4 regions of the Streptomyces sp. NPDC055962 genome follow, and region 4 is predicted to be linked to each of the others. Evidence: riboswitches for the same ligand, from Rfam matches in the RefSeq annotation. Region 4 holds a riboswitch; each other region holds the start of a gene.
The links. Region 4 has a riboswitch for thiamine pyrophosphate ahead of ACFC51_RS00450 (thiamine ABC transporter substrate binding subunit). Riboswitches for the same ligand answer to the same signal wherever they lie in the genome.
Positions count from the first base shown of each region.

Region 1: it holds a riboswitch for thiamine pyrophosphate, as region 4 does, so the genes downstream of both, ACFC51_RS08230 (purine-cytosine permease family protein) here and ACFC51_RS00450 (thiamine ABC transporter substrate binding subunit) in region 4, are expected to answer to the same signal.
Region 2: it holds a riboswitch for thiamine pyrophosphate, as region 4 does, so the genes downstream of both, thiO (glycine oxidase ThiO) here and ACFC51_RS00450 (thiamine ABC transporter substrate binding subunit) in region 4, are expected to answer to the same signal.
Region 3: it holds a riboswitch for thiamine pyrophosphate, as region 4 does, so the genes downstream of both, thiC (phosphomethylpyrimidine synthase ThiC) here and ACFC51_RS00450 (thiamine ABC transporter substrate binding subunit) in region 4, are expected to answer to the same signal.

Region 1 is NZ_JBHJYN010000002.1:673,263-680,881, reverse strand. It holds gene ACFC51_RS08230 (purine-cytosine permease family protein) at 1-1,234, opposite strand, end outside; TPP riboswitch at 1,225-1,318, opposite strand; tRNA gene ACFC51_RS08225 (tRNA-Ile) at 1,913-1,989, opposite strand; tRNA gene ACFC51_RS08220 (tRNA-Asn) at 2,212-2,284, opposite strand; tRNA gene ACFC51_RS08215 (tRNA-Asn) at 2,290-2,362, opposite strand; gene ACFC51_RS08210 (YtxH domain-containing protein) at 2,555-2,857, shown strand; gene ACFC51_RS08205 (FGGY family carbohydrate kinase) at 2,924-4,372, shown strand; gene ACFC51_RS08200 (ABC transporter ATP-binding protein) at 4,484-6,217, shown strand; gene ACFC51_RS08195 (ABC transporter ATP-binding protein) at 6,217-7,619, shown strand, end outside.
Region 2 is NZ_JBHJYN010000002.1:1,114,668-1,122,286, forward strand. It holds gene ACFC51_RS10270 (thiazole synthase) at 1-737, opposite strand, end outside; gene thiS (sulfur carrier protein ThiS) at 740-970, opposite strand; gene thiO (glycine oxidase ThiO) at 967-2,187, opposite strand; TPP riboswitch at 2,185-2,297, opposite strand; gene ACFC51_RS10285 (hypothetical protein) at 2,349-2,690, shown strand; gene ACFC51_RS10290 (NAD(P)/FAD-dependent oxidoreductase) at 2,719-3,951, shown strand; gene ACFC51_RS10295 (Rv2175c family DNA-binding protein) at 4,020-4,385, shown strand; gene thiE (thiamine phosphate synthase) at 4,549-5,199, shown strand; gene metF (methylenetetrahydrofolate reductase [NAD(P)H]) at 5,316-6,233, shown strand; gene ACFC51_RS10310 (hypothetical protein) at 6,284-7,207, shown strand; gene ACFC51_RS10315 (phytoene desaturase family protein) at 7,269-7,619, opposite strand, start outside.
Region 3 is NZ_JBHJYN010000009.1:207,183-214,801, forward strand. It holds gene ACFC51_RS25000 (LacI family DNA-binding transcriptional regulator) at 1-853, shown strand, start outside; gene ACFC51_RS25005 (metallophosphoesterase) at 1,013-2,092, shown strand; gene ACFC51_RS25010 (hypothetical protein) at 2,274-3,098, shown strand; gene thiC (phosphomethylpyrimidine synthase ThiC) at 3,308-5,110, opposite strand; TPP riboswitch at 5,103-5,235, opposite strand; gene ACFC51_RS25020 (YibE/F family protein) at 5,306-6,661, shown strand; gene ACFC51_RS25025 (SsgA family sporulation/cell division regulator) at 6,725-7,162, opposite strand; gene ACFC51_RS25030 (IclR family transcriptional regulator) at 7,264-7,619, opposite strand, start outside.
Region 4 is NZ_JBHJYN010000001.1:106,488-114,106, forward strand. It holds gene ACFC51_RS00445 (ABC transporter permease) at 1-1,493, opposite strand, end outside; gene ACFC51_RS00450 (thiamine ABC transporter substrate binding subunit) at 1,538-2,632, opposite strand; TPP riboswitch at 2,701-2,817, opposite strand; gene rlmN (23S rRNA (adenine(2503)-C(2))-methyltransferase RlmN) at 2,896-4,002, opposite strand; gene ACFC51_RS00460 (hypothetical protein) at 4,338-4,784, shown strand; partial or broken gene ACFC51_RS00465 (DUF6191 domain-containing protein) at 4,855-5,177, opposite strand; gene ACFC51_RS00470 (phosphatidate cytidylyltransferase) at 5,344-6,429, opposite strand; gene frr (ribosome recycling factor) at 6,429-6,986, opposite strand; gene pyrH (UMP kinase) at 7,102-7,619, opposite strand, start outside.

The sequences.
Region 1 (7,619 bases), on a different contig from region 4:
GCCGGACGAGGGCGCTCTCGGCGGCGAGGTCGATCGGTGCGCCGGCCCGGGCCCTGACCCGCACCACCCAGTCGACGGCCACGATCGCGACGAAGCCGGGGATCCAGTAGCCGACCAGGAGCAGCACGTTCTGGAAGCGCGCCGTGGTGTCGGCCGCGTGCATCCACAGCACGAGCGGGAACCCGAGCGCGGCGGCGAGCGCGGCGGCGACGGGGCGCGGCAGGCGCACTCCCATCGTCTGCAGTGCCAGGGAACCGCTGTAGTCGTTCATGGCGTTGCTGCACAGCGCGGCGAGCGCGACGGCGAGCAGGCCGAACGCCCCGAGCGCTCCGCCGCCCAGAAGGGTGTCGATCCCGCGTGCGGTCTGGTCGGTGAAGACGGACGCGCCCCAGAGGCCCAGCGTCTGGACCGCCACGAAGGAGACGCTGATGCCCAGCAGCGTGCACCAGAACATGCGCGGCCGGGAGGTGGCGGCGGGCAGATAGCGGCTGAAGTCGCTCGCGTACGGGGCCCAGGACAGGGAGAGGCTCAGGGCGATCGTGCACGTCAGGACGAACGCGCCCGCCCGGTCACCTCCGTGCACGGTGCCCGAGGCGGCGGGGTGCACTCCGTCCAGCAGCTTGACGGCCAGCACGGCGAAGGCCGCGGCGAGGGCGAACGTCATCACCGTCTGGAGCCGGTGGATCGCCTCGTACCCCAGCACGCCGAGCGCACCCTGGGCGGCCATCATGACCAGCACGCCGAGCCAGAAGGGCCAGCCGAACAGCTGGGCCAGTGCATCCCCTCCGAACAGGCCGATCAGCGCGTCCCAGGCGATCGAGGACAGCCACTGCAACGCTCCGGGCAGCACGACACCCCGTCCGAACGCCAGTCTCGCGAGGGGCAGTTGACCGACCCCGGTCCGGCTTCCCCAGGTGCCGAGGTACGCGGTGGGCACCGCCCCCACGAGCGTGCCGAGCACGACGGCGACGAGCGCGGTGGCGAAGTCCAGGCCCAGGGCGATGCCCACGGTCCCGGTGAAGACGCCGGTCATGGTCAGGTTGGGGGCGAACCAGACGGTGAACAGCCGGGCGGGGCCGCCGTACCGTCGGTCCTCGGGCACGGGGGCTATCCCGTGCGTCTCGATCCGCAGGTCACCGGGGGCGGTGGGCATACGGCCCCCGAACGCGGAGCGCGGGTCCGGGACTGTTCGCCCCGCGACCGCACGGTCGTCCTGGGCATGCGACAACGGCATGAAGACATCCCTCCGCCAGTACGAGCTGGTTCAGGTTCGACGGGTGTGTTCTCAGCCCCGCGCGGGGCACCCCGTGTCCGGTTCGGCGGCCAATATAGCCGGGCAGCCACGCGGGCCCGCCCGGTGGGGGTGCGTGGGTGCTCGGCTCGGGGACGGCCGGACCGCCGGATGCCGGGGCCTGTCTCTTCGGGCAAGCCGCCGGGGCGTCCCCCCGGCGAACGTGGCCCGGGTCCGGCCTGACACCTGACCCACAACCCGGGGGGCCTACTCGGCCGTGACGCCGCCCTTGTGCCTGCGGTGGTACGACCAGGTCACCGCTGCCAGGAGCGGGCCCCACGCACGAGGCGGACGCGACCCGATCGCCGACAGACACCCGCAAGCCACAGTCGCGGACACCGCGCCCCTGGCCTGGCCGCAACCAGACATGCGGGGCCACTTCGCCGGGGAACCACAGGTAAGGATGCCCGGTGCAGGTGGACCCCTCACGGGAGGGCCGTGGGACCGCTGTCAACCATCCCGCGGCGCCGAGACCGGAAAGGTCCAGGTCGCAGTCACGCAGGAAGCACCCTCGACATGTGGAGACCCTCGTCCGCCACACCGCCGTGAGGCGAACACCTCACGCAAAAACGCCCCGGAAACGCGTTTCCCCAGGTCAGAAACGATTCTGCCTGGGGACGCTGGTGGGGCGGGTGGGACTCGAACCCACGGCCGACGGATTATGAGTCCGCTGCTCTAACCGGCTGAGCTACCGCCCCTTTACGGCGTGGCGCGTACACCTGTACGCGCCGTCTGCCGCAGCATAGCCGGTCATACGATCTCCTGCTGGCGATGGTCGGCTTCGCGTGACCATGAAGACAGTGCAGCGTGCTGCCCGGTTCCAGGCGATGCGGAATCCCCCCGAAAGAGTCCCGGAGGCGTCCCGCGACGGCCCCTGCGGACACACGAAAAAGGGCCCCGGGGGGCCCTCTTCCGTTCCGCTCCCCCGACTGGACTCGAACCAGTAACCCTCCGGTTAACAGCCGAATGCTCTGCCAATTGAGCTACAGGGGATCGCGCTCCCCCGACTGGACTCGAACCAGTAACCTGCCGGTTAACAGCCGGCTGCTCTGCCAATTGAGCTACAGGGGATTGCTGCGTTGCCTCGAATCGTACCTGCCTGGCTGATGCCGAGCGGCGCGCGTTCGCTGCGACACATACATTAGCGCAAGCAGGGGGGTGCTCCGCCAATCGGTATGCCCCGGGGTGATCTCGGGTGTCTGCGGGTAGGCGGGCAGCACACGTCGCACGGAGCGAAGACGGAGCGAAGGAAGGGTGGCAGCCATGCGGTACCGGCTCACGTTCATCGCCGGAGTGGCCCTCGGTTACGTGCTCGGCACGCGAGCCGGGCGCGAGCGCTACGAGCAGCTGAAGAAGGCCGCGCAGCAGCTGGCCGAGAATCCGGCGGTGCGGAACGCGGCGGAGTCCGCCGCGCACGGCAGCCGGGACTTCGCCGGCAAGGCGTACCACTCGGTGAGCGAGAAGGTCGGGGACAAGGTCCCCGTGTCCGTCTCCGACCGGGTGCGCTCGCTGCGTGAGCGCAGCGGCCACAACGGCAGCGACGACTGGGGCACGACCAACACCTGAGGCTCGTTCCTGTACCGGGTACCGCCCGGTACGGGAACGGCCCCCGCGTGCGGCAGAATCGTGTCCATGGGCATAGTGGCCGGCTTGGACAGTTCATCCGCCTTCACGCACATCGTCGTCTGCGACACGGACACCGGTGAGGTGCTGCGGCAGGGGTACGCCGCGCATCCCGTCGAGGCCAAAGCCTCCGAGGTGGATCCGCAGGCGTGGCTGCTCTCACTCGGTGAGGCGGCCTCCGGAGGGCTGCTCGAAGGCGTGCAGGCCATCGGTGTCTCCGCGCAGCAGCACGGCCTGGTGCCGCTGGACCGGCAGGGCAACCTCGTACGGCCGGCTCTGCTCGGCAACGACCGGCGGGCGCAGGCCGCCGCGGCCGATCTGATCGACGGGCTCGGGGGGCGGCAGCCCTGGGCCGAGGCCGTCGGGTCCGTGCCGCAGGCCGCGCAGCCGGTGGCGAAGCTGCGCTGGCTGGTGCGGACCGAACCGGAGAACGCACAGCGCGTGGCCGCCGTCCTGCAGCCCCACGACTGGCTGGTGTGGCAGCTCCTCGGCCGGCCCGCCCGGCGGACGACGGACCGCGGTGCCGCATCCGGCACCGGTTACTGGTCGGCGGGCTCCGCGTCCTACCGGCCCGACCTCGTGGAGCTCGCGCTCGGCCATCAGGCCGCACTGCCCGAGGTCCTCGGCCCGGCCGACGCCGCCGGGACGACGCCCGAGGGGCTGCTCATCTCGGCGGGCACCGGCGAGACGATGGCCGCAGCCTTCGGCCTGGGTGTCGCCGTCGGGGACGCCGTCGTGTCGCTGGGGGCCTCGGGCTCCGTCATGGCCGTCCACCACGAGGCACTGGCCGACCCGACCGGGATGATCACCTCCTTCGCCGACGCGACCGGGATGCACCTCCCGGTGGTCCACACGTCGAACGCGGTGCGCGCGCTGCGCGGCACCGCGGAGATGCTGGGCCTCGACGGCGGCCCGGAGGAGTTGTCCGCACTGGCCCTGAAGTCGACGCCCGGCTCCTCCGGGCTCGTCCTGCTGCCGTACCTGGAGGGTGAGCGCACCCCGCACCTGCCGCACACCGCCGGGACGCTGAGCGGGCTGCGGCGCGAGTCGATGAAGCCGGAGCACCTGGCGCGGGCCGCGTTCGAGGGGATGCTCTGCTCGCTGGCCGACGCGCTGGACGTGCTGCGCGACCGGGGTGTGGAGGTGCGGCGGGTGTTCCTGCTGGGCGCGGCGGCCGAGCTGCCCGCCGTGCAGGCGCTGGCGCCGGCGCTGTTCGGCACCCAGGTCGTCGTGCCGCAGCCCGCCGAGTACGCGGCGCTGGGTGCGGCCCGGCAAGCCGCGTGGGCCCTCGGGGTCTCGCAGGGGACGCTGGACCCGCGTACTCCCCCGGCCTGGCGGGGCGCGGCGGCGCAGGTGCTGGAGCCCGGCGACGAGCTCGCGGTGGGACGCGCGGTGCGCCAGCAGTACGGCGCGACCCGGGACCAGATCCACCCCGGGGCGTTCGGCGGATCCGCCTGAGGAGCGCGGCCCCGGGAATTTGACCCGGCCTTGAGGAAAAGCGTTCGCCGCCGGGCTGCGCGGTGCCGGAGTATGGATCGGCCTCTGCCCGTCGCCGACCGAGAGACACGCGTGCTCATACAACTCCTGCGGACCTATCTGGGCCCGTACAGACAGCCCATCACCCTGCTGGTGCTGCTCCAGCTCCTGCAGACCTGCGCCAGCCTCTACCTGCCCAGCCTCAACGCGGACATCATCGACAACGGTGTCGTGCAGGGGGACACGGGTTACATCCTGCAGTTCGGCGCGGTGATGATCCTGGTCAGCGTCATCCAGATCGTCTGCAACATCGGGGCCGTCTACTACGGCGCCCGGACCGCCTCCGCGCTCGGGCGCGACGTGCGGGCGTCGGTCTTCGGCCAGGTGCAGTCGTTCTCCGCGCGCGAGGTGGGACGGTTCGGGGCTCCTTCGCTGATCACGCGTACGACCAACGACGTGCAGCAGGTCCAGATGCTCGTCCTGATGGCGTTCACCCTGATGGTCTCGGCGCCGATCATGTGTGTCGGCGGCGTCATCATGGCGCTCGGCCAGGACGTGCCGCTGTCCGCGGTGCTGCTGGCCGTGCTGCCCGTGCTCGGCATCGCGGTGAGCCTCATCGTGAGGCGGATGCGGCCGCTGTTCCGCATGATGCAGGTGCGGCTGGACACGGTGAACCGTGTGCTGCGTGAGCAGATCACCGGCAACCGTGTGATCCGTGCCTTCATCCGTGACGGCTACGAGGAGGAGCGCTTCCGCGGCGCCAACACGGAACTGACGGACGTCGCCCTGTCGACGGGCCGGCTGATGGCCCTCATGTTCCCGACCGTGATGACGGTGGTGAACCTGTCGTCCATCGCGGTGGTCTGGTTCGGGGCGCACCGCATCGACAGCGGCGGGATGCAGATCGGGGCGCTGACCGCGTTCCTGGCGTATCTGATGCAGATCGTCATGTCGGTGATGATGGCGACCTTCATGTTCATCATGGTGCCGCGCGCGGAGGTCTGCGCCGAGCGCATCCAGGAGGTCCTGGGGACGGAGTCGAGCGTGGTGCCCCCCACCGCTCCGGTCACGAAGCTGCTGAAACACGGCCACCTGGAGATACGGGGCGCGGAGTTCCGCTACCCGGGCGCCGAGGAGCCGGTGCTGCGTTCCGTCGATCTGGTGGCGCGGCCCGGGGAGACGACCGCGATCATCGGGTCGACGGGCAGCGGGAAGTCGACGCTGCTCGGGCTCGTGCCCCGGCTGTTCGACGCGACGGACGGCGATGTGCTCGTCGACGGTACCGACGTGCGGACGCTGGATCCGGTCCTGCTGGCGAAGACCGTGAGCCTGGTCCCGCAGAAGCCGTACCTGTTCTCGGGCACGGTCGCGACGAATCTGCGCTACGGCAATCCGGACGCGACCGACGAGGAGCTGTGGCACGCCCTGGAGGTGGCGCAGGCGAAGGAGTTCGTGGAACGGCTGGAGCACGGCCTTGACGCGCCGATCGCGCAGGGCGGCACCAATGTCTCCGGTGGCCAGCGGCAGCGGCTCGCGATCGCGAGGACGCTGGTGCAGAAGCCGGAGATCTACCTGTTCGACGACTCCTTCTCGGCTCTGGACTACGCGACGGACGCCGCGCTGCGCGGCGCCCTGGCCCACGAGACCGCGGGAGCGACCGTGGTGATCGTGGCGCAGCGGGTGTCCACGATCCGTGACGCCGACCGGATCCTCGTGCTGGACGAGGGCAGGGTCGTCGGGACGGGCACGCATCGCGAGCTGATGGACGGCAACGAAACCTACCGGGAGATCGTGCTCTCCCAGCTGACGGAAGCGGAGGCCGCCTGATGGCAGGGCCGGGCGGACGGATGATGGCAGGGCCCACCGAGCGGTCCTTGGACTTCAAGGGGTCGGGCAAGCGGCTGCTGAAGCGGTTCAGCAAGGAGAAGTCCTCGCTGTCCGCGATGCTGGGCGCGGTGACGCTGAGCGTCGCGCTCTCCGTGGTGGGGCCGAAGATCCTCGGCGGGGCGACGGACCTGATCTTCGCGGGGGTCGTCGGACGGCAGATGCCGGACGGCACCACGAAGCAGCAGGCTGTCGACGGCCTGCGCGCACAGGGAGACGACGGGCTCGCCGACATGCTGGGCGGGGTGGACTTCACCCCCGGCCACGGCATCGACTTCGGCGCGGTCGGCAGCGTCCTGCTGGTGGCGCTGGCCGTGTACGTCGGCGCGGGGCTGATGATGCTGGTGTCGACGCGGCTGTCGATCCGGGTGATCAACCGGGTCGTCTTCCAGCTGCGCGAGGACCTGCAGACCAAGCTGTCGCGGCTGCCGCTGTCGTACTTCGACCGGCAGCAGCGCGGCGAGGTGCTGAGCCGGGCGACGAACGACATCGACAACATCTCGCAGACGATGCAGCAGACGATGGGCCAGCTCATCAACTCGCTGCTGACCATCGTCGGCGTGCTGGTCATGATGTTCTGGATCTCCCCGCTGCTCGCCCTGGTGGCGCTGGTGACGATCCCGCTGTCGGTGTTCGTCGCGGCGCGGGTCGGCAAGCGGTCGCAGCCGCACTTCGTGGCGCAGTGGAAGGTCACGGGCAAGCTCAACGCCCACATCGAGGAGATGTACACCGGTCACACCCTGGTGAAGGTCTTCGGGCGGCAGGAGGAGTCCGCGAGGGACTTCGCCGAGCAGAACGACGCGCTGTACGAGGCGGGCTTCAAGGCCCAGTTCAACAGCGGGATCATGCAGCCGCTGATGATGTTCGTGTCCAACCTGAACTACGTGCTGGTCGCGGTCGTCGGCGGGCTGCGGGTGGCGTCGGGTTCGCTGTCCATCGGTGACGTGCAGGCGTTCATCCAGTACTCACGGCAGTTCTCGATGCCGCTGACGCAGGTCGCCTCGATGGCGAACCTGGTGCAGTCCGGCATCGCGTCGGCCGAGCGGGTCTTCGGTCTGCTGGACGCCGAGGAGCAGGGGCCCGACCCCGATCCCGCCGAGCGACCGAAGGAGCTGCGCGGCAGCGTCGCCCTGGAGAACGTGTCCTTCCGGTACGACCCGGAGAAGCCCCTCATCGAGGATCTCTCGCTGAGCGTGGAGCCCGGCCACACGGTCGCGATCGTGGGGCCGACGGGTGCCGGCAAGACGACGCTGGTCAACCTGCTCATGCGCTTCTACGAGGTGACGGGCGGCCGGATCACTCTCGACGGGGTCGACGCGGCGCGGATGACACGCGACGAACTCCG
Region 2 (7,619 bases), on a different contig from region 4:
TCGGCGAAGTGACGGCGCGGGATGCGCCCCGCCCGGTGCGCGAGCCGCCCGCCGTCCACCGCGTGCCGCATCGCCGCGGCCATCAGCTCGGGCTCCTGCGCCCGGGTCACCGCCGAGGCGAGCATCACAGCGGCGCACCCCAGCTCCATCGCCAGCGCCGCGTCCGACGCGGTCCCCGCCCCGGCGTCCAGGATCACGGGGACCTCGGCCTGCTCGACGATCAGCTGGAAGTTGTGGGGGTTGCGGATACCGAGCCCGGAACCGATGGGGGAGCCCAGCGGCATGACCGCCGCGCACCCCACGTCCTGGAGCTTGCGGGCCAGGACCGGGTCGTCGTTGGTGTACGGCAGGACCGTGAAGCCGTCGTCCACGAGGATCTCGGCGGCGTCCAGCAGCTCGACCGGGTCGGGCAGCAGGGTCCGCTCGTCGGCCACCACCTCCAGCTTGATCCAGTCGGTGCCCAGCGCCTCCCTGGCCAGCCGGGCGGTCAGCACGGCCTCACCGGCGGTGAAACAGCCCGCGGTGTTCGGCAGTACCTGGATGGCGAGGCGCTCCAGGACGGAGAGCACCGAACCCTGCACGGTGGGGTCGAGCCGGCGCATCGCGACGGTCGTCAGCTCCGTGCCGGAGGCGATCAGGGCGCGTTCCAGCACGTCGAGGCTGGGCGCCCCGCCGGTTCCCATGATCAGCCGGGACGAGAACGTGGCGGAGCCCAGCGCGAAGAGATCGTCGGACATGGTCAGCCTCCCTGGACGGCGGTGAGGACCTCGACGCGGTCGCCGTCGAGGAGCGCGGTGGCGGACCACTGGCCGCGGGGCACGACGGCCTCGTTGACCGCGGCGGCCACCCCGGAAGGTGCCCGGGTCAGCGACGCGACCAGGGTGTCCAGTGCGGTGCCGGCGGGGACGGTGCGGTGTTCCCCGTTGACGGAGACCTGCACGGGATCGGCGAGGGACGCTGGCTGTGTCATACGGGCTGCTCCTGCGAGGCGGGGGCGGTGTCTTCGGGCGAGGGGGTCCGCGGGTGCCCCGGGGCGGCGGTGGCCGGGTCGAAGCGGAGTGGTGCGAAGGGGCGGCCCAGCTCGGGCAGCTCACCGGTGGTCAGCACGTGGGCCATCACATCCCCGGTGACGGGGGTCAGCAGCACCCCGTTGCGGTGGTGCCCGGTGGCCAGGTGGAGGCCGGGCAGTGCCGTGGGGCCCAGCAGCGGCGCGTTGTCCGGGGAGGCGGGCCGCAGTCCGGCACGGGTCTCGGTCAGCGGCAGCTCGGTGATGCCGGGGATCAGTTCGTGGGCGTCCCGCAGCAGCTCGTAGACCCCGCCCGCGGTGACGGTGGTGTCCCAGCCCAGTTCCTCCGTCGTCGCGCCGACCACCAGCTCACCGTTGGCGCGCGGCACGAGGTAGACGTGGCTGCCGCGCACGACGGCCCGCACGGTCCTGCTCAGGAAGGGGGCGTACGCCGCAGGCACCGTCAGCCGCAGGACCTGCCCCTTGACCGGGCGCACCGGCGGCACGACCGCCTCGGGTATCCCCTCCAGCCGGCCGCTCAGGCTGCCTCCGGCGAGCACCACCTGGCCGGCGTCGAGCTCCGTGCCGTCCGCCAGTACGGCGCCCGTCGCCCGGCCGCCCGTGACGGACAGCCGCTGGACCCAGGCGCGGCGGAACACCACCCCGGCCCGCTCGCACGCCGTCACCAGCGCCGAGGCCAGACGCCGAGGATCCACCTGGTGGTCCCCGTCGACGCGCAGCCCGCCGCGCACGCCGGGCGCGAGCATCGGCTCCAGGCGCCGGCACTCGCGGCCGGTGAGCCACTCGGACTCCAGACCCGAACGCCGCTGCAGGGCGTGCAGCTCGCGCAGATGCGCGCGGTCGTCGGAGTCCAGCGCGACGGAGAGCGTGCCGCAGGCCCGGAACCCGGTCTCCTGGCCGCTCGCCTCCTCCAGCTCGCCCACGAACTCCGGATAGCGCGCCGCGGAGGCCACGTTGAGGCCGAGCAGCATCTGCTCGCCGTAGTGCAGCTCGGTGACGGCGGCGAGCATCCCGGCCGCCACCCGGGCGGCCCCGCCGCCGGGGTCGGGATCGGCCAGCGTGGTGCTCAGACCGCGCTGGGCGGACCGCCAGGCGGTCACCAGCCCGATGATGCCGCCCCCGACGACCAGGACGTCGGAACTGTCCGCTGAGATGCGCATGGGTGTCCAGCCCCTCCCTTCGCCGGCATGACCCGGATCAGGTTCGTACGGTCGGAGGCCGGTCAGCCTCCCTCTCAGCCCGGTGCGTCCGGACTCCCGCGAGTGTCTTACGGTGGCCAGCCTAGACCCCACCGGCCGCAGTCAGTAAGGGAGCCGTACCCGTGGCCCGTTCGCTCGACGGACTCGTCCTCTCACCGGTCGCCGACCAGGCCCCCGGCCAGGTCGGCACCCGGACCCGTTTCACCTACCACGAGCGGGACGGCCGGATCTGGGCCGAGTACGCGGGCGGCGACATCGTGCACGGGCACCTCGTCGGCACCCGGGACGGGGACACCCTGGACTTCCGCTACGTCCAGCTGAAGCAGGACGGGACGACCTCGTCGGGGCACTGCGCGTCGACCGTCACGGACCTGGCCGACGGCCGTGTCCGCCTGGACGAGACGTGGGAGTGGGAGTCGCGGCAGGGCAGCGGGACGAGCGTCGTGGAGGAGCTCACCCACTGACGTCACGTCAGGTGATTAGGGTGGACGGGTGAGCGAGCAGACGCAGGACGAGGCAGCTGGACTCCCGTCGCGCGGAGTCGTGATCGTGGGCGCGGGCATGGCCGGTGTGCAGACGGCCGTGGCCCTGCGCGAACGGGGCTTCACGGGGCCGGTCACCCTGATCGGCGCCGAACCGCACCAGCCCTACGACAGACCACCCCTGTCCAAGGCGGTCCTGCTGGGGAAGGCCGAGGACTCCGCCTTCGACGTCGACTTCGAGGCGCTGGACATCACCCTGCGCCTGGGGCTCGACGTCGAGGGGCTGCGCGCCGGGGCGCACGAGCTGGACACCGCGGAGGGACCCGTCGCCTACGGCGCGCTGGTCCTCGCCACGGGGGCGGAGCCCGTCGCGCTGCCCGGCACCGAGGGTGTCCCCGGCGTGCACCTGCTGCGCACCCTCGACGACGCCGCGCGGCTGCGGCCCGTCCTGGAGCGGCAGCACGACGTGGTCGTCGTCGGAGCGGGCTGGATCGGCGCCGAGTTCGCCACGGCCGCGCGCGCGGCCGGATGCGCGGTCACCGTCGTCGAGGCAGCCGGCCGGCCCCTCGCGGGCACGATGCCCGCCGAGGTCGCCGCCCCGATGGCCGCCTGGTACGCCGAGAGCGGAGCCGGCCTCCTCACCGGGGTCCGGGTCGCCCGCATCGAGCGGGGCGCCGTCCACCTGGCGGACGGCCGGGTGATCCCCGCCGGAGCGGTGGTCGTGGGCATCGGGGCCAGGCCCGCCACCGCCTGGCTCGCCGACTCCGGTATCGCACTCGGCCCGGACGGCTCGGTCACCGCGGACAGCACCCTGCGCACCTCGCTGCCCGACGTGTACGCGGTGGGCGACTGCGCCTCCTTCCCGTCCGCCCGCTACGGGGAGCGGCTGACGGTCCACCACTGGGACAACGCCCTCCAGGGACCCCGGACGGTCGCCGCCGGCCTCGCGGACGGAACGGCCAGGACGTACGACCCGGTGCCCTACTTCTGGTCCGAGCAGTTCGGGCGCTTCGTGCAGTACGCCGGCCATCACGCCGGTGCGGACACCCTGCTGTGGCGGGGCGATCCGGCGGACCCCTCCTGGACGGTCTGCTGGCTCCGGCAAGGGGTCTTGGTGGCCCTGCTGGCCGTCGGCCGCCCACGCGACCTGGCGCAGGGGCGCAAGCTCGTCGAGGCGGGCGCGCGGATCGACCCGGCGCGGGCGGCCGACTCCTCCGTACCGCTGAAATCCACGGCGCTCTAGTGGCAGGCGCGGCCCCGTGCGCCCGGCCCGGGTACCGACTGTCGGTCCGGGATGGCACGCTTGTCCTTGTGACCGAGATTGACGCAAAGATCGATGCTCTCGTCCCCGCCTGGCTCCACCTTCCCGACATCGCGGAAATGCTCGATGTCGAGGTGACGCGCGTCCGGCAGCTGGTCAAGGAAGGCCAGCTCATCGCCGTACGACGTGGTGAGAACCGGGCGCTTCAGGTGCCTGCCGCCTTCATCGACGGCGACAGGGTGGTCAAGGGTCTCGCAGGGACCCTGACGCTCCTGAGGGACGACGGCTACAACGACGAAGAGATGCTGGACTGGCTCTTCACCCCCGACCCGACCCTGCCCGGCACGCCCGCGCAGGCCCTGAGCGAGAATCGCGGCACGGAGGTGAAGCGCCGGGCCCAGGCGCTCGCCGTCTGACCGGAGAGCCGTGAGCGGGGTGCGGGCCGTGGCACACACGGCCCGCACCCCGCGTCACCGGCGTCCACAGGCGCGGCGCCTCACCCACGTACACGGCGTGCGCCGTACGGCACGACGCGTCGCCGCACCAGGATCCATCGACGTACCGACGGGGGAAACCACCATGTCCACACCGCGCACCCAGCTCTCCGGCGCCCGGCTCTACCTGTGCACGGACGCCCGCAAGCGACAGGGCGACCTCCCCGAGTTCCTCGACGCCGCGCTGTCCGGCGGGGTTGACATCGTGCAGCTCCGCGACAAGGGCATGGAGGCGGCCGAGGAGCTCGACCACCTCGCGGTCCTCGCCGACGCCTGCAAGCGCCACGGCGCCCTCCTCGCGGTGAACGACCGGGCCGACGTCGCCCATGCCATCGGCTCCGACGTGCTCCACCTCGGCCAGGGCGACCTGCCCGTGCCCGCCGCCCGCGGCGTCGTCGGCGGCGACGTGGTGATCGGGCGGTCCACCCACGCCGAGGCCGAGGTCGACGCGGCCGTCGCCCAGGAGGGCGTCGACTACTTCTGCACGGGCCCCTGCTGGCCCACCCCGACCAAGCCCGGCCGGCACGCCCCGGGCCTCGGCCTCGTGCGCTACGCCGCCTCGCTGGCCACGACACGGCCCTGGTTCGCCATCGGCGGCATCGACGCGGGCAACCTCGACGAGGTGCTGGACGCCGGAGCACGCCGGGTCGTCGTCGTACGGGCGATCACCGAGGCGGACGACCCGGCAGCGGCGGCCGCCTCGCTCGCGCGGCGCATCCGGGAACGCGCGCTCTGAGGCGAGCGGTGCCCTCCTGGCACGGGGCTGTCCGAGGGGTGGACAAATTCCGCCTCATTCCGGTCAATCCGCCCTGCGCGGTTGGGGTACCGCCGGGCCCTGGTTAACCTCCCAGTATGGCCCTTGGCACACCTTCCACCAGGACAGATCACGCGCGCACCGTGCGTGAGCTGCTCGCGACCGGCGAGACGTCGTTCTCGTTCGAGTTCTGGGCGCCCAAGACCGAGAAGGGTGAACGGAATCTCTGGAACGCCCTGCGCCGGGTCGAGGCGGTGGCCCCGAGCTTCGTCTCCGTGACCTACGGTGCCGGCGGCTCCACCCGCGCGGGGACGGTCAAGGCGACCCAGCAGATCGCCGCGGACTCCACGCTCACCCCCGTCGCGCACCTCACCGCGGTCGACCACTCCGTCGCCGAGCTGCGCAACATGGTCGGGCAGTACGCCGACGCCGGTATCCGCAACATCCTCGCGGTGCGCGGCGACCCGCCCGGCGACCCGATGGGCGAGTGGGTCGAGCACCCCCAAGGCGTGCGGTACGCGGCCGATCTCGTCCGGCTGATCAAGGAGGCCGGTGATTTCTGCGTCGGCGTCGCGGCATTTCCGGAAATGCATCCGCGGTCCGCCGACTGGGACTCCGACATCGCCCATTTCGTGGACAAGTGCCGCGCCGGGGCCGACTATGCGATCACCCAGATGTTCTTCCAGCCGGAGAGTTATCTGCAGATGCGTGACCGTGTGGTCGCTGCGGGTTGCGACACCCCGGTCATTCCCGAGGTGATGCCACTCACCAGCGTGAAGCAGCTGGAGAGGTTCGCGCAGCTCAGCAACGCGTCCCTGCCCTCCTCGCTGAAAGAGCGCATCCTCGCCGCAAAGGACGACCCGGCCGCTGTACGCTCCATTGGCATCGAGTTCGCCACGGAGTTCTGCGCGAAACTGCTCTCCGAGGGTGTCCCGGGGCTGCACTTCATCACGCTCAACAACTCGACGGCGACACTCGAGATCTACGAGAATCTCGGACTGCACAAGCAGTCGTGACCGGCCGTACCCGCCACCAACCGGGGCGGTGGCCGTAGGAGGGGGCGGGCGTGGGCTGGACGGTCCTCTACATCGCATTCGGCATAGTGGCGTTGTGGCTGCTGGGCGAGGTGCTGCTGCAGTACAAGGCGCGCCTGCGCTGGAGGCTCCTCGCCTTCGGCGGCTTCCTCGGTGTGGTCCTCGGTGTCCTGATCCCCTCGGTGCTGGTGATCGCCCTGGGCGCGATCGCCTTCGCGACGGGCCAGACGTACGTGACGCTCTCCTTCAGGCGCGGCTTCTCGACGGGGTGGGCCCTGGGCGGCAGCCCCGGCGAGAGCCGCCGTCGGCGTGGGTCGGGCGACCGGAAGCCGACGCTCGAGGTCTCCGGCCTGGAGTACGAGGGAGCCTCCCGGTCGCAGGAGGCGGAGGCCGCCCCCGCGGCGGTCTACGAGCCGGAGCCGATGCCGGACGACACCGGGCAGTACGGCATCTACACCGACCCCGCCCCGGCCGGCCGTGACGACCAGCAGGACCAGCACGGCGAGCAGCAGCCGCAGTACGGCGCCTACGACCCCTACGCCGGCTACGGCCGGCAGGCCCCTCAGGACCCCTACGCCGCCCAGGGCGGCTACCAGGACCAGGGCGTGTACCAGGACCAGGGCGCCTACACCGGCCAGTACGACCACGGAAACGACCAGGCGGGCTACGCCCCCTACTCCGACCCCTACGCCGGCACGGGCACCACGTCGGGCACCGGCCAGTACACCGGCTACGACAACTCCTACGGCAACGGGTACGACCCCTCGTACGGCGGGGGGCAGCAGCCCGCCGATCCGTACGCCGGCCAGTACACCGACACCCCGCCCGGCGGGGTCTGGGTCCCGCAGCAGCGCGAGAGCGACCAGTACCCGCCGTTGCCGCCGGAGGCTCCCGTCCAGCCCGCCCCGTACGGCAACGGCTACGACACCGGCCAGAACGAGCAGTACCGCTACTGAGCCGCCGGGCGGCCGCCGGCGGGCGACGGCCGGCGGCGGCGCGGCCGGGGCGTTCCGCGGCTCACTGCGAGCCGCGGAAGCCGTCACCCTCCACGACGAGTCCGGCGACCAGGGCCCCCGACATCCCCGCGTGCGCCGTCCCTCCGCCCGGATGCGACCAGCCGCCCGCCAGATACAGGCCCGGCAGCGGGCTGCGGTTCCCGTTGTGCAGATACGCGCCCCCCGCCCCGGCCAGGGCCGGAGCCGGCACCGAGCCACCCTCGGCGCCGGTGTCGGCCGCCGTCTCGGCGGGCGTCCGTAGCTCGGCGTGGAGGATCCGCTCACGCAGACCGGGAACGGCTCCGGCGGCACGGCCGATCACCGTGTCCGCGAACCGTTCGCGCAGAGCCCCGTCCGTCCAGTCGACCGGACC
Region 3 (7,619 bases), on a different contig from region 4:
CGTGACCACGTACGGGGATGAACCTTTCACCTTCACCGAGTTCGCGTACTTCGCGGAGATGGCGAGAGCCGCCACATCGGCAGCCCTCGCCCGCGGCTACGCCCTCGTGATCCTTCCGGCCACCTCACGCCACGACGTCTGGTCGAACGTCGCACTCGACGGAACGGTCGTCATCGACCCGTCCGACCAGGACCCGGTGGTCACCGAACTCGTGCGCCAGGGACTGCCCGTCGTCTCCGACGGACGCCCGGCCGGCACGCTGCCGGTCACCGCGTGGGTGGACAACGACCACCGGGCCGCGGTCCTGGACCTCCTGGACCATCTCGCGGCCGCCGGGGCACGCCGCATCGGCCTGCTGACCGGCACCACGACCGACACGTACACCCGGCTCTCCACCACGGCCTACCTCCACTGGTGCGAGCGGGTCGGCCAGGATCCGGTCTACGAGTCCTATCCGGCCCACGACCCCTGCGCGGGCGCCGTCGCCGCGGACCGCCTCCTCGCCCGCCCCGACCGTCCCGACGCCGTCTACGGGCTGTTCGACCCCAACGGGACCGACCTGCTCGCCGCCGCGCGCCGCTACGGCCTGCGGGTCCCCGAGGACCTCCTGCTGGTCTGCTGCAGCGAGTCCACGGTGTACGCGTCGACCGAGCCGCCCATCACGACGCTCTCGCTGAAACCCCGCAGGATCGGCACGGCTGTCGTCCAGCTCCTCATCGACGCCATCGAAGGGGTCGAACACGACGGGCCGGTGGAGCAGGTGATACCGACGGAGCTCATCGTCCGGACGTCCTCGCAGCGGCGTCCGCCGCGCACCACCGTCAGCGCTCCACGATCGCCCGCCGGGGATTGATCGGATTAATCCGGACCAAACGGCCGATGAACCAGGTGCCCGCACGGATTCACCACCCCTGGTGCGTCACACAGCACGATCCGCATTCCTATGATGGGCGCACGACACCGCGGACCACCTCTACCAGGCAGGGCCCGTCAGGTGTACGGAGGCGCGACGGTGGTGGAGGGGTCGATGACTCAGGGGGCCGGTCAGGAACCCGTGGTGCGGACAGCGACGTTGCGTGACTTCCGCGTACCGCCGTATGCGCAGGTGCCGATGGAGCCGCACCCGCCGCACCCGCCGCACCCGGGCAACGTCGTGGTGGGCGAAGAGCCCCCGGAGGGGTACACCCCCACCGAGCGCGATCTTCCCGTGATCAACCGGGGCGACACCGTCCAGGTGCAGGCCGTCCCCGAGGCGCGGGCCTCCGACGGCTCCGGCGGCCCGCTGTACGTCGTCGGCGACGTCCACGGCTACCTGGACGAGCTCCTGGGCGCCCTGCACCAGCAGGGACTCGTCGACGCCGACGGCCGGTGGACGGCCGGCAACGCCAGGCTCTGGTTCCTCGGCGACTTCACCGACCGCGGTCCTGACGGCATCGGCGTCATCGACCTGGTCATGCGCCTCTCCGCGGAGGCCGCGGCTGCGGGCGGCTACTGCAAGGCCCTCATGGGCAACCACGAACTGCTCCTGCTCGGCGCCAAGCGGTTCGGCGACGCCCCGGTGAACTCCGGGGCGGGAACCGCGACCTTCCAGGCCGCCTGGCTGCTCAACGGCGGCCAGAAGACGGACATGGAGCGGCTCCAGGACGTCCACCTCCAGTGGATGTCACGGCTCGACGCGGTCGTCGAGGAGGACGGGCATCTGCTGATGCACTCCGACACGACGGCCTACCTCGACTACGGGTCCACCATCGAGGACGTCAACGACACGGTGCACGCCATTCTCACGCGGAACGACGCCGACGAGTGCTGGGACCTCTTCCGTAAACTCACCAAGCGGTTCGCCTTCCGCGACGAGGGCGGCGCACAGGCCGTCCGCGAGCTGATGGCGACATACGGCGGGGAGCGCGTCGTCCACGGTCACAGCCCTATTCCGTACCTGCTCGGCGAGGTCGGGTCGGAGGACGGCGAGGACGTTCCGCGGCCCGTGGTCGACGGCCCGCACGTCTACGCGGAGGGGCTTGCCATCGCCATGGACGGCGGAGTGACCATGGCCGGAAAGCTGCTGGTCGTCCAACTCCCCCTGCATGACTGACCGCAGCCGGGGAAGACGCTTCACGACCTGACAGCGTCGACGGCTGGGCCTATTTCCGGAAACCCCCTGTCACCCTGCGCCGTAGGCGCTCTACCATCGGCGTATCAGTAGCAGGCTCTCCTCCGTTTCCGCCCGATCGCCCGGCCCGCTCGGCCGGTCAGGCCCTACGGAGCATCGGGGGATGCAGATGAAAAGCGCTCCGCACCTGCTGGCCGAGGACCGCCCCGAGTACGAGCGGATCCTTGCCGACGCGCTGCGTCACGCCCACGAACGACCGGATCTGGACGGAGTCGGCGACCGTCTCAACACGGAACAGCTGCGGACGATGGCGCTCGACGCCACGCCTCTGATCACAGCGGCGGCCGCCACCGAGTACGACCACTACGTGAAGGTCCGCGGCGAGCTCCGCGGGCCGGAGCCCCAGGACGCCCAGGCGTCCGTCCTGGGAGAGGCCACGGACGAGTCCGACCCCACGGGGGCGGGGACCCTGGCGGTGATCGCCGTGCTGGCGCCGGTCCTCGCGGGTGCGGCCGCCCTGATATTCCTGCTGATCGGGTACCCGCTCAAGGCGCTCAGCCCCGCCCCGGCCTTCGCCGGGACCATGGTCGCCGCCGGCTGGTTCTTCGCGGCCGTCGCCGCCGCGGCCATCCTGGTCGCCGCGGTGGGACTCCTCGTCACGGCCCTGCGCAACGGCGCCACCGCGCTGCCGGCCGTGGACGAAGAGGAGGAACTGCCGGAGGACGTCGCGCGAGCCCGGGAGGCCTGGCGCCACGCCCTGCTGGAACGCGGCATCCTGCCCTTCCTCCGGGACGCCTTGGCCGACCCCACGGCCGGACCCGCGTCACGGACGCCCCACCGCTCGGTCAACCGGATCCCGAAGATCGGCTACAGCAGGCCCGACTTCTCCGGGCCGGAGGACGGCCCCTCGGCCGGCCCGCGGCCGACCTTCACCAGCCCCGACTTCACGAGCCCGGACTTCGGCGGCCCGGAGCACCAGCCGGAGTGATCCGGCCGGCCCCGGAGCACCAGCCGGAGTGATCCGGCCGGCCCCGGAGCACCAGCCGGAGTGATCCGGTCGGCCCCGGAGCACCGGCCGGAGTGATCGGGCCGGGCCCGGAGCGCCTGCTGCCGGAGGGGGATCCGGCCGGACCCGGTGCCGCCCCCGCCGTGGGGGCAGGGACGGCACCCCGCCCCCCGGGCGGCGTGGGGCCGGAGTCAGTCCGCGATCGGCAGATAGACCCGGTTGCCCGCCGCCGCGAACTCCCTGGACTTCTCTGCCATCCCCGCCTCGATCTCGTCCTGCCCGTCCCCGTGCTCCCGCCGGATGTCGTGGGAGATCTTCATCGAGCAGAACTTGGGACCGCACATCGAGCAGAAGTGCGCCGTCTTGGCCGGTTCGGCCGGCAGCGTCTCGTCATGGAACTCCCGCGCGGTGTCCGGGTCGAGCGCCAGGTTGAACTGGTCCTCCCAGCGGAACTCGAACCGGGCGTCGGACAGGGCGTCGTCCCACTCCTGTGCCCCCGGGTGCCCCTTGGCGAGGTCAGCCGCATGAGCGGCGATCTTGTACGTGATGACGCCGGTCTTCACGTCGTCCCGGTTCGGCAGCCCCAGGTGCTCCTTGGGCGTGACGTAGCAGAGCATCGCCGTCCCCCACCAGGCGATCATCGCGGCACCGATGCCCGAGGTGATGTGGTCGTACGCCGGAGCGACATCCGTGGTCAGCGGGCCCAGCGTGTAGAATGGCGCCTCCTCGCAGATCTCCTGCTGGAGGTCGATGTTCTCCTTGATCTTGTGCATCGGGACGTGCCCCGGGCCCTCGATCATCGTCTGGACACCGAACCGCTTGGCCACGGTGTTGAGCTCACCGAGCGTGCGGAGCTCGGCGAACTGCGCCTCGTCGTTCGCGTCGGCGATGGAGCCGGGACGCAGACCGTCGCCGAGCGAGTACGTCACGTCGTAGGCCGCGAGGATCTCGCAGAGCTCCTCGAAGTGCTCGTACAGGAACGACTCCTTGTGGTGCGCCAGGCACCAGGCCGCCATGATGGACCCCCCGCGCGAGACGATGCCGGTCTTCCGACGGGCCGTGAGCGGTACGTACGGCAGCCGGACACCGGCGTGCACGGTCATGTAGTCGACGCCCTGCTCGGCCTGTTCGATGACGGTGTCCTTGTAGATCTCCCACGTCAGCTCCTCGGCGCGGCCGTCGACCTTCTCGAGTGCCTGGTAGAGGGGGACGGTGCCGATCGGAACGGGGGAGTTGCGCAGGACCCACTCGCGGGTGGTGTGGATGTTGCGGCCCGTGGACAGGTCCATGACCGTGTCGGCACCCCACTGGGTGGCCCAGGTCATCTTGTCCACCTCCTCCTCGATGGAGGAAGTGACCGCGGAGTTACCGATGTTGGCGTTGACCTTCACCAGGAAGCGCTTGCCGATGATCATCGGCTCGATCTCCGGGTGGTTCACGTTGGCCGGAAGGACCGCCCGGCCCGCGGCGATCTCCTCGCGCACGACCTCGGGTTCGACGTTCTCCCGGATCGCGACGTACTCCATCTCCGGGGTGATCTCGCCCCGGCGGGCGTACGCCAGCTGCGTGACCGGCCGGCCGTCGCGGCTGCGCCGGGGCTGCCGGGGGCGGCCGGGGAAGACCGCGTCGAGGTTGCGCAGGCCGCCGCGCGGGGAGGTGTGTTTGAGCCCGTCGTCCTCGGGGCGCGCGGGGCGGCCCGCGTACTCCTCGGTGTCCCCGCGGGCGATGATCCAGTTCTCCCGGAGCGGGGCGAGCCCGCGCCGGACATCGGTGTCGGTGGTGGGGTCGGTGTACGGCCCGGACGTGTCGTACAGCGTCACGTCCTTGCCGTTGGTGAGGTGCACCTGACGGACCGGCACACGGAGGTCCGGGCGCGAGCCCTGGACGTATCCCTTGTGCCAGCCGATGGACTTCCCGGCCTCGTCGTCCTTCACATCCTGCGCATTCCGCGCATTCTGCGTCGAGACAGGCGTGCTTGCGTCCGCTGTGGTCATGAGACCTACTCCCTACGCCGGCATTACCCGGTAACAGGTTCGGCGGTCGGCGCAGCTGTCCCGTACGGATGTACGGAGGTTAGCGCCCTCTCAGCCCGGTGCTCCGAGCTCCCGCGTGTGCAAAGTGCCTCCACGCTAACCTCCTTTCTGGCGTGCTGGCCAGAGGGCCTTGCCCGTTCTTGGGATGATCGCGGGGTGACGTCCCCCGGAAACGCCCCCGAACCCCACGGCTCCGCATCAGGCAGCACGCAGAGCCATGCACACGGACACACCCACAGCCACGGTCCCGCGGCGCCCGTGTCCAAGCACCTGCGCAAGGTCATCGCGGCCGTGGTGATCCCCTTCGCCACCGCCGTCCTGGTCGGCCTCGTGGCCTTCTGGCCAGGGGGAGCGCCCGCCCACGAACGCACCGGCGTGGGGTTCGACCGGCAGACCCAGGACGGCCGTGTGACGAAGGTGGTCCCGGTCGACTGCGCGGACGTCAACGCCTCACAGGTGCCGCCCACCGGCGACACCTCCACCCCCTCGGGGCGGGAGGCCGTCAACGAGCAGACGGGGCAGTGCAAGAAGGCCACGGTCGAGGTCACGACCGGTGAGGACGAGGGCCGTACGTTCGTCGAGGTCATCCAGCCCGACGCGCCGAGGCAACTGCACGAGGGCCAGGGGGTGGTCGTGGCGTACGCGCCGGACGCACCCCGCGACCTCCAGTACTCGGTGACCGATGTGGACCGCACGGTGCCGATGGCGCTGCTCGCCGGGATCTTCGCCGTCGCGGTGGTCGTGGTGGGCAGGCTGCGTGGGCTGATGGCGCTGATCGCGCTGGCGGTCTCGTTCGGCGTGCTGACCCTTTTCATCCTTCCGGCGATCCTGCAGGGATCGAATCCGCTGGTCGTCGCCGTGATCGGGGCGAGCGCCATCATGCTGATCGCCCTCTACACCTGCCACGGCCTGACGGCCCGCACCTCGGTGGCCGTGATCGGCACGCTCATCTCGCTGCTGCTGATCGGGCTGCTGGGATCCCTGTTCATCGGCTGGGCCAGCCTGTCCGGCAACACGGACGACAACACCGGCCTCATCCACGGGCTGTACCCGGACATCGACATGAGCGGCCTGCTCCTGGCCGGTGTGATCATCGGATCGCTCGGTGTGCTCGACGACGTGACCGTCACCCAGACGTCGGCGGTCTGGGAACTGCACCAGGCCGACCCGACCATGGGTGTGCGGGGGCTCTACCGGGCGGGCATCCGGATCGGGCGCGACCACATCGCCTCGGTCGTCAACACCCTCGTGCTCGCCTACGCGGGCGCGGCACTCCCGCTGCTGCTGCTCTTCTCCATCGCGCAGAGCAGCGTGGGCACCGTGGCCAACAGCGAACTGGTCGCGGAGGAGATCGTCCGCACCCTGGTCGGGTCGATCGGGCTGGTCGCCTCGGTGCCGGTGACGACGGTGCTCGCGGCCCTGGTGGTCTCCGCGGACCGCACGGGGCTCGGCGCGGAAGCCGGAGCTCCTGCACCCGCACGGACCGGGAGGGGCCGACGCCGCAAGGTGTGAACCGGGGCACCGGACACATGCCCCCGGGCCGCCGGTGTTCGATGTTCAGCCGGATCTTCCTGCTCAGCCGGCGTTCTGTTCCTTGGCCAGGATGCGGCCCAGCGCCTCTTCCAGATTGCCGTCGAAGTCACCCAGCGTGTGCTCCTGCCCCAGCGGCACCAGCTTGTCCGTCCGGTCGAGGAATGCCACAAGAGGTGCCGTGCCGGCCCTGAACAGCGCACGGTCCGCCCCGACCTGAAGACGGATGTGTACATCCGACAGCCCCTCGGGCTCGGTCGGGCCGATGTGCACATCGCCGTCGCCGCTGGGACTGTTGAGACCGTCGAGCAGCAACTCGCGGCCGAATGCCCAGGTGACGGGGGCGTCTCCCGGCAGGTGGAAGGTCATCCGGATCGCGTACGGATCACTGACCTCGTACCGGAGCTCCACCGGGATACGGAAGGAGAGCTCCTCGGAGACGAGGAAGCTCATCATGACCTCTGCTTGAACCGACTCGCGCATCGTTCAACCCCGCAGTAGATGAATCTGGCCAGGAATGATCCCCCATGGCCCTATTGACGCCATCGTGGTGCACGCGATAGCAGATCACAAGGAGTGATTTTTCAGATACTGATAGAGAACACGAACGAGCGCAAGAGAGTGGTCACTTCACAGCGTAGTTGTTCGACTGCGGGGAGCAACCGTTCTTCTTGGTGCAGGGGGAGAGAAACAGCCATCGCCGCCACGGCGGAACCGACAGTGATCGGAATGGCCGCGCAGACCGTCCCCATGGCGTACTCCTGGCGCTCGACGACCGGTTCCGTGCGCTTCATCGATCTCAGTCGGCTCAGCAGCGCCTGACGGTCCCTCACGGAGTAACGCGTCAGGGGACGGACGGGATACCGGTCCAGGTGATCCTCACGCGCCCGCTCGTCGAGCTGTCCCAGGAGGCACTGACCGAGGGCGTGGGCGTGGCCCG
Region 4 (7,619 bases):
CCCAGCAGCCTGGCCACGGCGACCGGCAGGGTGGGGTTGTCCGGGCGTGCGATGAAGACGGTCGCCCCGAACTCCCCGAGCGACACGGCGAAGGCGAATCCCGCGGCGACCAGCACCGCCCGCCGGACCAGCGGCAGGTCCACCTCACGCCAGGCCCGCAGCGGCGAGGCGCCGAGCACCGCGGCGGCCTCCCTCAGCCGGTCGTCCACGGCACGCAGGACGGGCAGCATCGTGCGTACGACGAAGGGGACGCCCACCAGTGCCTGGGCGAGCGGGACGAGGATCCAGGACGTCCGCAGGTCGAGCGGCGGCTCGTCCAGCGTGATGAGGAAACCGAAGCCGACGGTGACGGCGGAGACCCCGAGCGGCAGCATCAGCAGCGCGTCGAAACCCCGTACCAGCCGGCCCGCGCGCCGGGTCAGCGCGGCGGCGGCGAGTCCGCCGACCACGAGGGCGATGAGAGTGGCGACGAGCGCGTAGCGCAGGGAGTTGCCGATGGCGTCGAGCGGCGGCACCAGGAAGGTGGAGCCGTTGGCGTCGGCGGACTGCAACGCGCGGTAGAAGGCGAGTCCGTAGCCGCCGGAGGTGTCGAAGGAGCGCTCCACCAGCACCCCGAGCGGCAGCAGGACGAGCAGGAGCACCGTCAGCAGCACCCCGCCGAGCAGCGCCCGCTGTCCGGCTCCCCGGGGCGGCCGGGCGGTCTGCGCCGGGTCGACCAGCCTCAGGGCGGTCTCCCTGCGGCGTACGGTCCACGCGTGCACGGCGAGGATCCCGCCCACGGCCGCGAACTGCACCAGGGTCAGCACGGCGGCCGTCGGCAGGTCCAGCAGTTGCGCGGTCTGCCGGTAGATCTCCACCTCCAGCGTGGACCAGCCCGGTCCGCCGAGGATCTGGACGACTCCGAAGGAGGTGAACGTGAAGAGGAAGACCATCAGCGCCGCGGCGGCCACCGCCGGGGCCAGCGCGGGCAGCGTCACCCGCCGCCAGGCGGCGAAGCGGCCGGCCCCGAGCACACGGGCGGCCTCCTCCTGGCGGGGGTCGAGCTGCGACCACAGGCCGCCCACGGTCCGCACGACGACGGCGTAGTTGAAGAACACATGGGCGAGCAGGATCGCCCACACGGTCGTGTCGAGCCTGACCCCCCAGAGCTCGTCGAGGAACCCGCCGCGTCCCAGCAGGGCGAGGAACGCCGTACCCACCACGACCGTGGGCAGGACGAACGGCACCGTCACCACGGCCCGCAGCACCTGCTTGCCGGGGAAGGCGAAGCGGGCGAAGACGTACGCGCCCGGCAGTGCGATCAGGAGGGTGAGCGCGGTGGAGGCGAGGGCCTGCCAGGTCGTGAACCAGAGGACGTCCAGGATGTCCGGACGGCTCAGCACCGTGCCGATCCGGCCGAACTGCCAGTCGCCGCCCGCCTTCAGCCCCCGGCCGACGATCGCGACGACCGGATAGGCGAAGAACAGCGCGAAGAACACGACGGGCACGGCCATCAGGCCGAGCCGCACCGCGTTCCCCCCGCGCGCGGGCCGCGCGGCTACTTCACGACGAGCGAGGACCATGACTGGACCCACTGCTCACGGTTCTTGGCGATCTTCTCCGGTGCGACCGTCGCCGGCTTGTCGACGGTCGCTCCGAACTTCGTGAAGAGCTCCGGCAGCTTCGCGTCCTCCGCCACCGGGTTCACGAACATGTTCAGCGGCATGTCCTCCTGGAACTGCCTGCTGATCAGGAAGTCGAGCAGCGCCTTGCCGCCCGCCTCGTTCCTCGCCCCGTCCAGGAGGCCGGCGAACTCGGTCTGGCGGAAGCAGGTGCCGGTGGCGACCCCGGTCGGCGCCTCGGTGGGCTGCGGATCGGCGTACAGCACCTCGACGGGCGGGCTGGAGGCGTACGAGACGACGAGCGGACGGTCGGCCTTCGCCTTCTTGCCGCCGGCCGATCCGGAGAACTCGTCGTTGTACGCCTGCTCCCAGCCGTCGACGGTCTTGACCCCGTTGTCCTTCAGCTTCTTCCAGTAGTCCTGGTAGCCGGTCTCGCCGTAGGTGGCGACGGTCCCGAGGAGGAAGCCGAGTCCGGGCGAGGAGGTCGCGGCGTTCTCGGTGACGAGGAGGTTCTTGTACGCGGGCTTCAGCAGGTCGTCGAAGGAGTTCGGCGGGTCGAGCTTCTTGTCGGCGAAGTACTTCTTGTCGTAGTTGACGCAGATGTCACCGGTGTCGACGGGCGTGACCCGGTGCCGGTCCGCGTCGAGCTGCGCGCCGGCCTCGACGCGGTCGAGCCCCTTCGCCTCGTACGGCGTGAACAGGCCGTTGTCCAGGGCGCGGGAGAGCAGGGTGTTGTCGACCCCGAAGAACACGTCGCCGCGGGGCGAGCCCTTGGTCAGGATCTCCTGGTTGAGCGCGGCCCCCGCGTCACCGCTCTTGAGCACCTTGACCCGGTAACCGGTCTCCTTCGTGAACGCCTTCAGGACGGCGTCCGAGGCGTTGAACGAGTCGTGACTGACCAGCGTGACGGTCGTGGACCCGGCCCCCGTGTCACCGGAGGCCTTGTCGTCGGAACCGCCGCAGCCCGCGAGCACGGTGACGCCGAGCGCGGCGGCGAGCGCCGTCGCCGCGTACTTCGTGGTGGTGTTCATGTGATCCTCCTGGAGGTGACCAGGAAGAGACGCGGCCCCGCCCGCCGGGAGCGGGCAGGGCGCAACAGCTTGAGTAAGGTCCGAACTTCCTACCCGGAATGACCCGGGCGAGGTTCAGAGGGTCTGCGGCCGACCTGTCCTCGGTGCCGCACTCTCAGCGCTGTGGCGCTCCCCTGTCGGAATATGAAGTTGATTGCGGGGCCAGGCTACACCGGCCGGATCATGCCGGACCGGCCGGTTCGGACCGGTCCGGCACCACCGCCTCAGCGCTCGGCGGCCGCCAGCTGACCACAGGCGCCGTCGATCTCCTGGCCACGGGTGTCGCGGACGGTCACCGGCACACCGTGGGCGGCGATGGCCTCCACGAAGGCCTTCTCGTCCTCGGGCCGCGAGGCCGTCCACTGGGAACCGGGGGTCGGGTTCAGCGGGATGAGGTTGACGTGCACCCGCTTGCCCTTGAGCAGGCGGCCCAGCCGGTCGCCACGCCACGCCTGGTCGTTGATGTCGCGGATCAGCGCGTACTCGATGGAGATGCGGCGGCCGGACTTCTCCGCGTACTCCCACGCGGCGTCCAGGACCTCACGGACCTTCCAGCGGGTGTTCACGGGGACGAGGGTGTCGCGCAGCTCGTCGTCCGGGGCGTGGAGCGAGACGGCGAGGCGGCACTTGAAGCCCTCGTCGGCGAACCGGAGCATCGCCGGCACCAGGCCCACCGTGGAGACGGTGATCCCGCGCTGCGAGAGCCCCAGGCCGTCCGGCTCGGGGTCCGTCAGCCGGCGGATCGCCCCGACGACGCGCTTGTAGTTGGCCAGCGGCTCGCCCATGCCCATGAAGACGATGTTGGACAGCCGCGCCGGCCCGCCCGGGACCTCGCCGTCCCGCAGCGCCCGCATGCCGTCCACGATCTGGTGCACGATCTCGGCGGTCGACAGGTTGCGGTCGAGCCCCGCCTGCCCGGTCGCGCAGAACGGGCAGTTCATCCCGCAGCCCGCCTGCGACGAGATGCACATGGTCACCCGGTCCGGGTACCGCATGAGGACGGACTCGACGAGCGTGCCGTCGTGCAGCTTCCAGAGGGTCTTGCGGGTGGTGTCGTCGTCACAGCTGATGTGGCGCATGACCGACATCAGATCCGGGAACATCGCCTCCGCGAGCTTGTCGCGCGACGCGGCCGGAATGTTGGTCCACTCCGCCGGGTCGTGCGCGTACCGCGTGAAGTAGTGCTGCGACAGCTGCTTGGCGCGGAAGGGCTTCTCGCCGGTCGCGGCGACTGCTTCCTTGCGCTCGTCGGGCGTGAGGTCGGCGAGGTGCCGCGGCGGCCGCTTGGCTCCACGGGGCGCGACGAAAGTGAGTTCTCCGGGCTTAGGCATGGTTCTTCCAGTGTTACAGACCCGCCGTGGTCCCCGTGACCTCCACAGGCCCGGGACGGGTGAGGGCCCGGCGGCACGGGCCGCCCCCGGCCGCCGTCAGCCGACGTAGGCGGCCCTGGAGAGCCCTGGGACGGGTCGGAGCCCGGCCCGGACCGTGACCGATCGCACGGCGGCGGGCAGCGCGCGGCCACCTGGAGACAGAATCAAACACATGTACGTCGAGCTGTCTTCGCAGGTGGTCGACCGGCCTCACACGGAGCGGGCCGAGCCTGGTCGCCCTCGTTATCGGTCGGGTTCCTGTGTGGGGCGCCGCCGGATCCGAGATGATTCCGGTCATGGAAATCTGGGGGACGCTGCTCGGAACAACCATCGGTGCCGCCATCGCCATAGTGGGGCAGCACCTGGTGAAGCGTGCCGAGGGCAGAACACGGCTGAGTGAACTGCTCTTCGAGCAGTGCGCTCTCGTCGCGGTCTCCGCCGCGGACTACGACAGCCGCATCTGGGAGGAACGGGTACTCGGCCTGGAAGACCGGGTCAGCGGCTTCGATCTTGCCGCACACCGGCTCGCGTCCGTCCGCCTGAAGCTCCTCTCCCGGGACCGCGAGTTGCTGGATGCGGTCGAAGAGCTCAACAAGGCGGGCAGCCACCTGGGCGACTACTGGAGGCGGGGCGATGTCGGGGATGACGAGTTCACCCGGCGCTGGGACCGGCACCGCGCGGCAAGGGAGAAATTCCTTGCCGTCAGTGTCGGGGTCGTGGGTCGTAGCCTGAGGCGAGGCTGAGCCGCTCCCCCGACGGCCCCGCCCTGACAGGCGACTCCACGACATCGGACCCCCTGCTGAGGGCCTGGCGTCAGGCGATACCGGGCCCCGGGCGGTCCGGCTTCGGGAGGCGTACGACCGCCGTGCCCCTCGCCAGGTCCACCGTGGTCCGGTTCGGAGGCGCGCCGCGTCCTCCTCGTCGTCCCGCACGAGGAGGGCCGGCTGCCGTTCCTTGAGCTCGTTCTGCTTACCCGGCGAGAAACTCGCCCGCAGCTGCTCGAACCCCGTCGCGGAGATCTGCCCCTGCCGGACGCCGTTGCGCCGGGGCAGGACGCCCGCACGGCCCGCACGCAGCAGAAGCTGATCGACGAAGGCCAGGAGCGTCAGGGCGACGACCAGGCCCGGAAGAGTCATGAGGACCGCGAATTCCGTACCGCCAGTGGCTTCGGGCCCCCCGTGGGAGAACAGAGGCACGGGCGCGGTACCCGGACAGGGCGTCCCGTCCGGGCCTGGGGCCCACGCGAAGGGCCCGCCGCGGACGGCGGGCCCTTCGGGGGAGCGCGATGCGGAACCGGCCGGCTCAGCCGGATCCGACGAACAGCACCAGCAGCAGCCACACCACCGGCGCGCTCGGCAGGAGCGAGTCGAGCCGGTCCATGATCCCGCCGTGGCCGGGCAGCAGCGTGCCCATGTCCTTGATGCCGAGGTCCCGCTTGATCATGGACTCACCCAGGTCGCCGAGCGTGGCGCTGGCGGCGACCGCGAGGCCCATCAGCAGCCCCTGCCACCAGGTCCCGTCATCGATCAGGAACTCCATGCACAGGGCGCCGGCCACCATCGCGAAGCCGACGGCACCGAGCAGTCCCTCGCGGGTCTTCCCGGGGCTGATGCGCGGAGCCAGCTTGTGTGTCCCGAAGCGCCAGCCGACGGCGTACGCGCCGGTGTCGCTGACCACGGTGAGGAGGAGGAACGTCAGCACACGCCACGCACCGTCGTCCGCGGTGAGCATCATGGCGACGAACGTCGCCAGGAACGGCACGTAGAAGACGGCGAAGACGCCCGCGGTGACGTCCTTGAGGTAGCCCTCGGGCGGCTCCGTCATCCGCCACACGAGCACGGCGAGGGCCGTGAGAGCCATCGCGACCCAGGCGCCCTCCGCCTCCCTCACATAACCGGCGACCACCATCGCGGCGCCGCCGACGGCGAGCGGCACGAGGGGGGCGTTGATGCCCTTGCGCTCCTTGAGGCGGGAGGTGAGCTCCCAGAGACCGACCACCACCGCCAGCACGACCACACCGACGAAGACGGCCTTCACGACGAAGAGGGAACCGGCGACGAGAGCACCGAGACCGACACCGACCCCTATGGCGGCGCGCAGGTCACGCCCCGCACGCTTCTTGGGCGGCGGGGACGGCAGCGGGGTGGACATGGGCTCCTGCGGCTTCTCGTCACGGAACAGGGGGCCGCTGACGCGCGCGGCGTCCCCGTTCCGGTCGTCGCGGTCGTCAGCGTCTCTACCTGCGTCGGGAACGTCCGGCACGATGGGCATGGGCCGAGTCTGCTGGGCGCCGTGCACATCGTATGCAGGACCCGCCGGAGCGGCCCCCATCTCGGGCGCGCTCCAGTATCCGGCTCCCTGCGGGGCGCCCCAGGAAGAGTCGTTCATCAGACTTCGAGCAGCTCGGCTTCCTTGTGCTTGAGCAGCTCGTCCACCTGCGCCACGTACTTCGCGGTGGTGTCGTCGAGCTCCTTCTCCGCGCGGCGGACCTCGTCCTCGCCGGACTCCTTGTCCTTGACGAGCTTGTCGAGCGACTCCTTGGCCTTGCGGCGGATGGAGCGGATCGAGATCTTGGAGTCCTCGGCCTTGGTCTTGGCGACCTTGATGTACTCCTTGCGGCGGTCCTGCGTGAGCTCGGGGAACGTCACACGGATGATGTTGCCGTCGTTGCTCGGGTTGACCCCGAGGTCGGAGTCACGGATCGCCTGCTCGATGTTGCGCAGCGCCGTCTTGTCGAACGGGGTCACCACGGCCATCCGCGGCTCGGGCACCGAGAACGAGGCCAGCTGGTTGATCGGGGTCAGCGCGCCGTAGTAGTCGGCGACGATCTTGTTGAACATCGCCGGGTGCGCACGGCCGGTACGGATCGCGGCGAAGTCCTCTTTCGCGACCACGACGGCCTTCTCCATCTTCTCCTCGGCCTCGAGGAGGATTTCTTCGATCACCACGTGCTCCTGCGTGTCTTGGTCGGACCCGGCATCGTCGGGCCCTGCGGATCCTGCGTCGCGTCCTCACCTGCACGGTGTCCGACCGGCAGGCCGTTGTCCATCTCTTGGGCCGTCAGGCCCGGGTGCTCTCGTCGCTCACCAGCGTGCCGATCTTCTCACCCTTGACCGCGCGGGCGATATTGCCCTCCTGGGTCAGTTCGAAGACGAGGATCGGGAGCTGGTTGTCACGGCAGAGGGTGATCGCGGTGGCGTCGGCGACCTTGAGGTCACGGGCGATCACCTCGCCGTACTCCAGGGCGTCGAACTTCACCGCGCCGGGGTTGGTCCGCGGGTCGGAGTCGTAGACCCCGTCCACGCCGTTCTTCCCCATCAGCAGCGCCTCGGCGTCGATCTCCAGGGCGCGCTGGGCCGCGGTCGTGTCGGTGGAGAAGTACGGCATGCCCATGCCGGCACCGAAGATCACGACGCGCCCCTTCTCCAGGTGCCGCACGGCACGGAGCGGGATGTACGGCTCCGCGACCTGGCCCATGGTGATGGCCGTCTGGACGCGTGAGTCGATGCCTTCCTTCTCCAGGAAGTCCTGCAGCGCCAGGCAGTTCATGACCGTGCCGAGCATGCCCATGTAGTCGG